2 regions of the Comamonas sp. Z3 genome follow, and region 1 is predicted to be linked to the other one. Evidence: predicted binding sites of a transcription regulator. Region 1 holds the regulator's gene; the other holds the start of a gene.
The links. Region 1 encodes sigma-54, which starts transcription at its own class of promoters, with help from an activator protein. Its sites were predicted from a motif close to TGGCANGNAANCTGCTTT; they were not measured.
Positions count from the first base shown of each region.

Region 1 (4,419 bases):
CGCGGCGGCGCACAACTGCCCGTGCAAAGTCTGACCAGCACCAATATCACCAACACCCCGGTGCCGCAATCGCGAGTGCTCACGCTAAACAGCGGTGCGCGTGCTGGCTACATCGTCTTCAATGACCATGTGCTGCCCGCCGAAGGTCAGCTGGTCACCGCCATTTCCAATCTGCGCAACCAGAACGTGAGCGATTTAGTGCTGGATCTGCGCTACAACGGCGGTGGTTTTCTGTTCATCGCTGCAGAGCTGGCAACCATGATTGCGGGCAGCACGCAAACGGCTGGCAAGACTTTCGAGACGCTGCAATACAACGCACGCCGCAGCGCAGAAACGCAGGTGACGCCGTTTTATGGCAGCTCCTGCTTTCCCATCAACAACGAATGCAGCAATATTCAGCCCTTGCCCACACTCAACCTGAAGCGGGTGTATGTCCTAGCGCAATCGGGCACGTGCTCGGCCAGTGAGGCACTGATCAATGGCCTGCGCGGTGTGGATGTGGAAGTCATCCTGATTGGAGGCACGACCTGCGGCAAGCCTTATGGTTTTACGGCCAAGGACAACTGCGGCATCAGTTACTTCCCTATCGAGTTTGCCGGTATCAACGCCAAAGGCTTTGGCGACTACGCCGACGGTTTTACACCGGGCAATGGTCCAACACAGCGCTATGTGCCCGGTTGCAGCGTGCCCGATGATTTAGACCATGCACTGGGTGACCCGCAGGAAGGCATGCTGGCTGCCGCCATGAACCATATCAGCACGGGCTTGTGCCCCGCTCAGCCTTTTGCTGCCACAGCCCGCAAGCGCAGTGTCAGCCCTGATCCGAATGCTGCGCCTCTTACGCTCCGGCGCAACCCGGCACGCAACAACCGCCTGCTGCTGCCGCACTAAGTCTTAGAGCGCCTTGCGCAGCGTGGTCGTCGGTATCTTGAGCTGCTCGCGGTATTTGGCGACAGTGCGGCGCGCACACTCAATGCCCTGCTCCCTGAGCATGTCGGCCAGCTTGGCGTCCGACAGCGGCTTTCTGGCATCTTCGGCATCGACAAACTGTTTGATCAGCGCACGTACGGCCGTGCTGGAGGCACTGCCGCCGGTTTCCGTGCCCAGGCCCGAACCGAAGAAATACTTGAGCTCGAAAGTACCTTGGGGCGTGGCCATGTACTTGGCCGTGGTCACGCGGCTGATGGTGGACTCGTGCAGGCCCAGCGTGTCGGCGATATCGCGCAGTACGAGCGGGCGCATGGCCAGCTCGCCATGCACAAAGAAGTTCTTCTGCCGCTCCACGATGGCTTCGGAAACACGCAAGATGGTGTCGAAGCGCTGCTGGATGTTCTTGATGAACCAGCGCGCCTCCTGCAGCTGCTGCTGCAGCGCCGCATGACCGTCGCTGTTCTTGTGGCGACGCAGCACTCCGGCATAGATGTCGTGCACGCGCAGACGCGGCATGACCTCGGGGTTGAGCTGCACGGAAAAGTCTGCCCTGCCCGAGCCGGCCCGCACCGGGCGCACGATGACATCGGGCACCACGATATGGCGCTCCACGTCGACAAAGCGGCGCCCCGGACGCGGCTCCAGCCTGGCGATCAGGGCCATGGCCTCGCGCAGCTGTTCCTCGCGCGCGCCGCACAGGCTGGTGAGCTTGCGCAGATCGCGCCGCGCCAGCAAGTCCATGGGCTGCGCGCAGATGGCCTGCGCCAGCAGCAGCCGGTTCATATGCGCCTCGGTCGTGCCCTCGTCCTCGGCCGTGCGGATCAGGTCGCGCAGCTGCAGCTGCAGGCACTCGGCCAGATCGCGCGCGCCCACGCCCACCGGCTCCAGGCTTTGCAGCAGCTTCAGCGCAATGGCAAAGTGCTGCTCCAGCTCCTCGCGCTCTTCCAGATCGTCGCCGGCCAGGCTCTGCGCCAGCTCCTGCAGGGAATCCTCGAGATAGCCGTCGTCGCTGAGCGACTCGATGAGAAAGCGCAGCGCCGCCGTGTCTGCCGCGCCCAGATGCAGGCTCAGCGCCTGACGATGGAGAAAGTCGGTCAGGCTCTGGTGCTCGCGCGCCAGATCGATGGCATCGGTTTCGTCATCGCCATCGCGGTTGCGCGTGGAGCTGCTGGCCGAGGGCGTATCCCACTCGCTGCTGGATTCGCCGCCCCATTCGCCGTCCTGGCCGTCCATGCCGTCGGCCTCCCAGTTCAGGGTTTCCGGGGTTTCGGGGCTCGGTGCTTCCGCTACTGTTTCAGTAGCTAATTGCGCTTGCGATGCTTCTTTTTCAGCATGAATACTATCTGAAGTACTGTATTCACTGGCGCTACTAGCTACATCTAAAGGAGCATCTCCCGCAGTTTCGGCCTCATCGCCCGCACGCTCCAGAAAAGGGTTGTCGACCAGCATCTGCTCGACTTCCTGCGCCAGCTCCAGAGTGGAGAGCTGCAGCAGCTGAATGGATTGCTGCAGCTGCGGCGTCAGTGATAAATGCTGCGAAACGCGTAGCGAGAGACCTGGCTTCATCGAGGCGCGGCTCCCAGACAATCATTGCAAACGCGCGCAGTGCTATGGGTTTGCCGCCGGGCTGCCCCAGGGCAAACCCCGGCGCAGACGGCCAGGGCCCCTTCTGGGGGCAGCGACCATACAAAGTGAGGGAGCGTGGGGGTCATCACATTCTGAAATGTTCGCCCAGATAGACGCGGCGCACATCGGCGTTCTCCACGATCTCCTCGGGCGTGCCTTCGGCCAGCACATGGCCGTCGCTGATGATGAAAGCGTGGTCGCAGATGCCCAGCGTCTCGCGCACATTGTGGTCGGTAATCAGCACGCCGATGCCGCGCTCCTTGAGGAAGCCGATGATGCGCTGGATCTCGATCACCGCAATCGGGTCGATACCGGCAAACGGCTCGTCAAGCAGGATGAAGCGCGGCTGCGTGGCCAGGGCACGTGCGATTTCCACGCGCCGGCGTTCACCGCCGGACAGCGCCAGCGCCGGCGACTGGCGCAGATGCTCGACGCGCAGCTCCTGCAGCAGGCCCGTGAGGCGCTTTTCGATCTCGCCCTGCGTCAGCGCCTTGCCCTGCTCGTCCTTTTGCAGCTCCAGCACGGCGCGCACATTGTCTTCCACGCTGAGCTTGCGAAAGATGGAGGCTTCCTGGGGCAGATAGGACAGGCCCAGGCGCGAGCGCTGGTGAATCGGCATGCCGCCCACCGGCTGGCCGTCGATGAAGATCTCGCCGCCATCGCTGCGTACCAAGCCCACGATCATGTAGAACGATGTGGTCTTGCCCGCACCGTTGGGGCCGAGCAGACCGACCACCTCGCCTTTTTGCACGGACAGCGATACATCCTTGACCACCTTGCGGCTGCCATAGGACTTGGCCAGATGCTTGGCCTCCAGGCGGCTGTCGGACTCGCCGCTGCGGCTGCTGGAGAAGGTCGGCTCGCTCATTTCTTCTCGTCGGCTTTCTCGCCGCCCAGCGTCATGCTCGGGCGCAGCTGGGTGGCAGGTGTGGCGAGCTTGGGCTGTGCGCCCGGCGTACCGTCCTTGGGCGCCATGATGGCGCGCACGCGACCGCCCTGGCCCACGGAGGAGCTAGGCAGGCCGCCGCTGGTCTTCTGACCATCGACGGTATAGACGTCGGTGATGTTGTTGTAGACGATGATGGAGCCCGTGACCTGGTCGCTGAGCTGGCCACCACGGTAGCGGCGCATCTCGCCACGGCGGATGAACTTGACGATATCGGCCTTGCCGTCGTATTCGATGACTTCGCCTTCGCCTTCGATGAACTCTTCGGGCTGGCCGGCCAGGGTGTCGCGCTTCTGACGGAAGAAGGCACGCTTGCCGGGTTCGGCCTTGATCACCCCGTACTGATAGCCCTCGGCATCCTGACGCACATCAAGCTGGGCGCCGCGCAGCACGATGGAGCCCTTGGTCATCACCACATTGCCGGTGAAGACGCTGGTCTGCTGCAGCTCGTCGTGACGAAGCGCATCCGCCTCGATATTCATGGGCTTGGCGCTGTCGGCCTTTTCGGCATGGACCATGCCGGTCGCTGCTGCCAGGGCGCAGGCCAGCGCAAGAGGTAGGAGTGTTTTTTTCATGGAAGGCACGTTTCTTGCATCCATTGTAGTCATTCCCTTTTTGCAACTTGCGTAAAAACCACCCACAAAAAAGCCCGCGCTACGGCGGGCTTGCGGGGCATCAAACGTCGTTGGCGCCTGAAATCAAGCGTCAGGCCTTGCGGCTGGAGGCGATCAGCGCATTGACCACGCGCAGCACATTGTCCATATTGCCGGCCTTGGTGCCATCCGTGTAGTAGCGGCCGGCCACGCCCATGGCGGGCACGCCTTCCACGTCATACTCGTTTTGCAGCTGGGTGGCCTTGCGCGCCTGATTGGCCACGGTGAAGGAGTTGTAGACCTCCTTGAACTTGGCCAGATCCA
Region 1 covers NZ_VOQU01000004.1:680,709-685,127, forward strand. The annotation lists gene FSY59_RS15290 (S41 family peptidase) at 1-891, shown strand, start outside; gene FSY59_RS15295 (RNA polymerase factor sigma-54) at 895-2,496, opposite strand; gene lptB (LPS export ABC transporter ATP-binding protein) at 2,642-3,424, opposite strand; gene lptA (lipopolysaccharide transport periplasmic protein LptA) at 3,421-4,077, opposite strand; gene FSY59_RS15310 (thiol:disulfide interchange protein DsbA/DsbL) at 4,208-4,419, opposite strand, start outside.

Region 2 (4,419 bases), on a different contig from region 1:
CTGCCGACGAATGGACCTTCATCAGCGGCCGCCCCTACAGCTGGACTCTGGCCGGCGATGCGCGCACCTTCGCGGTCATGCAGACGCCGGCAGGCCTGGCCGAGATCAAGACCTATGCCGACGGCATCGGTCCCTGGAAACCCCAGGTGCTGGCCCATTCCGTCGTTCCCTACAAGGACGGCGCAGGCCTCAAGGACGTCAACACGCTCAAGGACACCGGCCTGATCGCCAATGCGCACAAGGCCGGCCTGGTGGTGCACAGCTTCACCTTCCGCAGCGAGGCCAGCCGGCTCGCGGGCATCTTCAAGGGCGACCCGCTGCAGGAATATCTGGCTTACTACCGTCTGGGCATTGACGGCGTGTTCACCGACTTCACGGCCGATGGCGTAAAGGCCCGCGATGCCTATATTGCCGAGCTGAAAAAGCAATAGGCCTGGCTCGTTGCCGCCGCAGCCTGCGGCGGCGGACTACCACGGATCACAGGGATTGTGATCCGTGGCAGCAAGACGTCCCGGCCTCGGATCCGGCTTGTGCCTCAGCGCAGCCCGCCGATATAGCGTGCCGAGGTGCGCAGTATCTCGGCGGCCTTGGTGGTGACCGAGCTATCGCTCTGCGCGGTCTCGGCAGGCGCTGCATGCCGGGGCTTGTCGCCGCTCCAGCTGTCCTGCAGACGCCGGGCCAGGCGCGCCAGCTCCTCGTCCTGTTGCTCTCGCGCATGCTCCAGCGCAAAAGCCACCATGGCCTGTGCATAGGCCTGGTTGCACGCCATCCATTCGGTATCGGTCACCCGGCCCGTCTTGCGGCGCAACACCACATGCAGATGTGCGGCCACTGCCACTCGCTCGCTGTCCTCCATACACCGCTCCTGTCTTTGATGGATCACTAGTGCTGACGCTCCAGATGCAGGCTGATATCCAGACCTTCCATTTCCTGCACGGCATCCACCCGCAACGGCATCAGCAGACGGATCAGCACCAGCACCCCGGCCGTGGCTGCGGCACTGTAGGCAGCCACCGCCGCCACCGCAATCAGCTGATTCAGCACCGTGGCGCCTGTGCCCGCGATCAGAGGATCGGCAAAAACCGCCGTGAGGATGGAGCCGGCAATGCCGCCCACGCCATGCACGCCGAAGACATCGAGCGAGTCGTCGGCCCCCAGTCGGCGCTTGAGCCAGGTTGCCCCCCAGAAGCAGACAGCGCCCGCAATCAGGCCTATCCACACTGCACTGCCCACCTGCACAAAGCCAGCAGCCGGGGTGATGGCCACCAGTCCGCCCACCATGCCCGAGAGCAGGCCCAGCAAGGTCGGAGCGCCGCGCACCAGCCACTCCACCACCATCCATGCCAGCCCCGCGGCCGAGGCCGCCACCAGCGTGACCACAAAGGCCAGCGCTGCACGCCCGTCGGCGGACAGGGCCGATCCGGCGTTGAAGCCGAACCAGCCGAACAGCAGCAACGCCGTGCCCATGGCCGTCCAGCCCAGGCTGTGCGGCTCGAAGGGCTCGGTGCCATAGCCACGCCTGCGCCCCATCATGAAGGCACAGACCAACGCAGCCACACCCGCGTTCACATGCACCACGGCACCGCCGGCAAAGTCCAGTGCGCCCAGCTGGTTCAGCCAGCCGCCGCTCTCCCACACCCAGTGCGCCACCGGGGCATAGACCACCACGCTCCACAGCGCGGCAAACACCAGCAGGGCCGCAAAGCGCATGCGCTCGACCACGGCCCCCACGATCAGCGAGGTGGTGATGATGGCGAATGCGGCCTGGAACAGGGCATAGGCCGCTTCGGGCAGATGCGGCGCCAGATGGCTGACCGAGATCACGCTGCGCCGGCCATCAAAGTGCAAAGAGGCAAACCAGGCGCGTCCCAGATTGCCGAGCCAGGGAGACTCGGCCGTAAACGCCAGCGAGTAGCCCAGGCCGAACCAGGTCAGGGTCACCACACAGGCCACCGCGAACACGGCCACCATGGTGTTGACCACATTCTTGCGACGCACCAGCCCCGCATAGAACAGGGCGATGCCCGGCAAGGTCATCAGCAAGACCAGCGCCGACGCAACCATGACCCAACCGGTATCTGCCTTGTCGATGGCAGTCAATGGCACCAATTCCATGCACTCCCCCTGCTTGTTTGCTTTGACAAGAAAAGGAAGCAGGTTCCATGCCAGCGCCATGTCTGTCTTCTGTCGCTGCATTACTGATAGCAGTCCGCGCTTTTTCATCAAAGAGTTCAAGCTCGTTGCATATGAATCAGGGCTTGCAGCTTGTGCTTGGAGCAGAGCCCGTTATGCTCGACAAGGTCCATCGTTGCTGCACTGATTCATGACCTGGCTGCTGCTGACTCTTCATGTATTGCTGATCACCGGTTTCGGCCTGCGCATCCTGCTGCGCCGGGACATGCGGCCCGACGTGCGCCTGGCCTGGCTCATGGTCATCGTGCTGCTGCCCTATGCGAGCTGCCTGCTGTACTACCTTTTTGGCGAGGTAGCCCTGGGCCGCGTACCAGGCCGCAGAAGACTCAATGTGCGCGAGTTCTGCCAGTCCCACAGCAGCGCCGCTACCGATGCCGACCGCAGCCCGCAGGCACTGCCGACCATGCCCGGTCAATGGCTGCCGGCCTTTCGCTATGCCTCGTCCATCAACGGCTTTGTGCCGCTGCCCGGCCACAGGGCCGAGTTGATGCGCGATGGCGCGCATGCCCGGGCGCAGATGCTGGCCGACATGGATGCCGCACGCCACGAGATCAACGTCCTGTACTACATCTGGCTGGACGACGGCACCGGCACCGATATGGCCCATGCCCTGATACGTGCCGCTCAGCGCGGCGTGACCTGCCGGGCCATGGTCGACGGACTGGGCTCGCGCGCACTGACGCGCTCGCCACTATGGCAGCAGATGCGGCAGGCCGGCGTGCACCTGGCGATTGCCCTGCCCATCAGCAATCTGCTCAAGGTCATGCTGACCAGCCGCATCGACCTGCGCAACCACCGCAAGATCACGCTCATAGACGGCAGGATCAACTATTGCGGCAGCCAGAACTGCGCCGACGAAGGCTTTCACATCAAGGCTCGCTATGCCCCCTGGGTGGACATCATGCTGCGCCTGCAGGGCCCCGTGGTCACGCAGATGCAGCAGGCTTTTGCCAGCGACTGGGCGCAGTCCGATGCCAGCCTTTCACCACCGGCCATCGAGGCCGAGGCCGGCGCTGCCGCTGACGACGGCTTCCATGCCGTTGCGATTGCCGAAGGGCCGACGGAAAGAGCACGCTCGACCCCCCAGCTGGTTGCCTGCCTGCTGGCCTGTGCGCAGCGCGAAGTCGTGATCTCCACCCCCTACTTCGTACCCGACAGCACGGTGCTCGATGCCTTGTGCGCCGCCGCGCTGCGCCAGGTGCAGGTCACCCTGATACTGCCCGCCCGCAATGACTCCTGGATCGTCGGCGCCGTCAGCCGCAGCCACTACTGGCGGCTGCTGAGCGCTGGCGTCCATATCCACGAATTCCGCCCCGGCCTGCTGCATGCCAAGACCCTGTGCCTGGACGGCTCGGTCAGCCTGATCGGCTCCACGAATCTGGACCTGCGCAGCTTTGACCTGAACTTCGAGAACAATGTGTTGCTGCACGACGAAGCCACTACCCAGGCCATCCGTCAGCGCCAGCAAAGCTATCTGCGCGATTCCGATGCGGTGACGCTGGAACAGGTGCGTGCCACTCGCTGGTGGAAACGCATCTGGGACAACTTGCTGGGCGCCTTGAGCCCGCTGCTGTAAGCCTCATGCCCTGGCTTTGGGCATGAGCCGCATCCGCGCACCACGCGCGTGCACACAGCCCGCCAATCTCGCACCAAGCCGGTTCGCCCCTTTATTTCATGCATGAAAGTCAGGGCTGATCCTCTCCGAATTGACACAAATCTTCAGGAATACCCTCTGCTGGCACGCCTTTCGCTTGCCTACATTCTTGCATGCAAGTTTTCTCCAACTTGCATACAAGATTCCACAACTTGCGAAAGACGACTATGCGCCGCTTTGTCAGATCACTGTTCGGACAGGTGGTGATCGCACTCATACTGGGTGTGCTCGCCGGACTGCTGGCCCCTGAATGGGCCGTGAAACTCAAACCCCTGGGCGATGGCTTCATCAAGCTCATCAAGATGATCATTCCCATACTGGTGTTCTGCGTGGTCGTGCACGGCATTGCCGGCGCGGGCGACCTCAAGCGCGTCGGTCGCGTGGGCGTCAAGGCCCTGATCTATTTCGAGGTGCTGACCACCATCGCCCTGGGCATGGGCCTGGTGCTGGCCTTTGTCTTCGAGCCCGGCGTGGGCATGAACGTGGACACCAGCAAGCTCGACGCCTCGGCCATGGCGGCCTACGCCAGCAATGCCGACAAGCTGACCAGCGGCGGCACGGTGGATTTCCTG
Region 2 covers NZ_VOQU01000003.1:395,828-400,246, reverse strand. The annotation lists gene FSY59_RS10340 (glycerophosphodiester phosphodiesterase family protein) at 1-431, shown strand, start outside; gene FSY59_RS10335 (hypothetical protein) at 536-856, opposite strand; gene FSY59_RS10330 (ammonium transporter) at 883-2,115, opposite strand; gene cls (cardiolipin synthase) at 2,324-3,769, shown strand; gene FSY59_RS10320 (C4-dicarboxylate transporter DctA) at 4,015-4,419, shown strand, end outside.
Region 2: FSY59_RS10330 (ammonium transporter) is a predicted target of sigma-54. The motif match lies at 2,151-2,168, and genes of this name have one in related genera.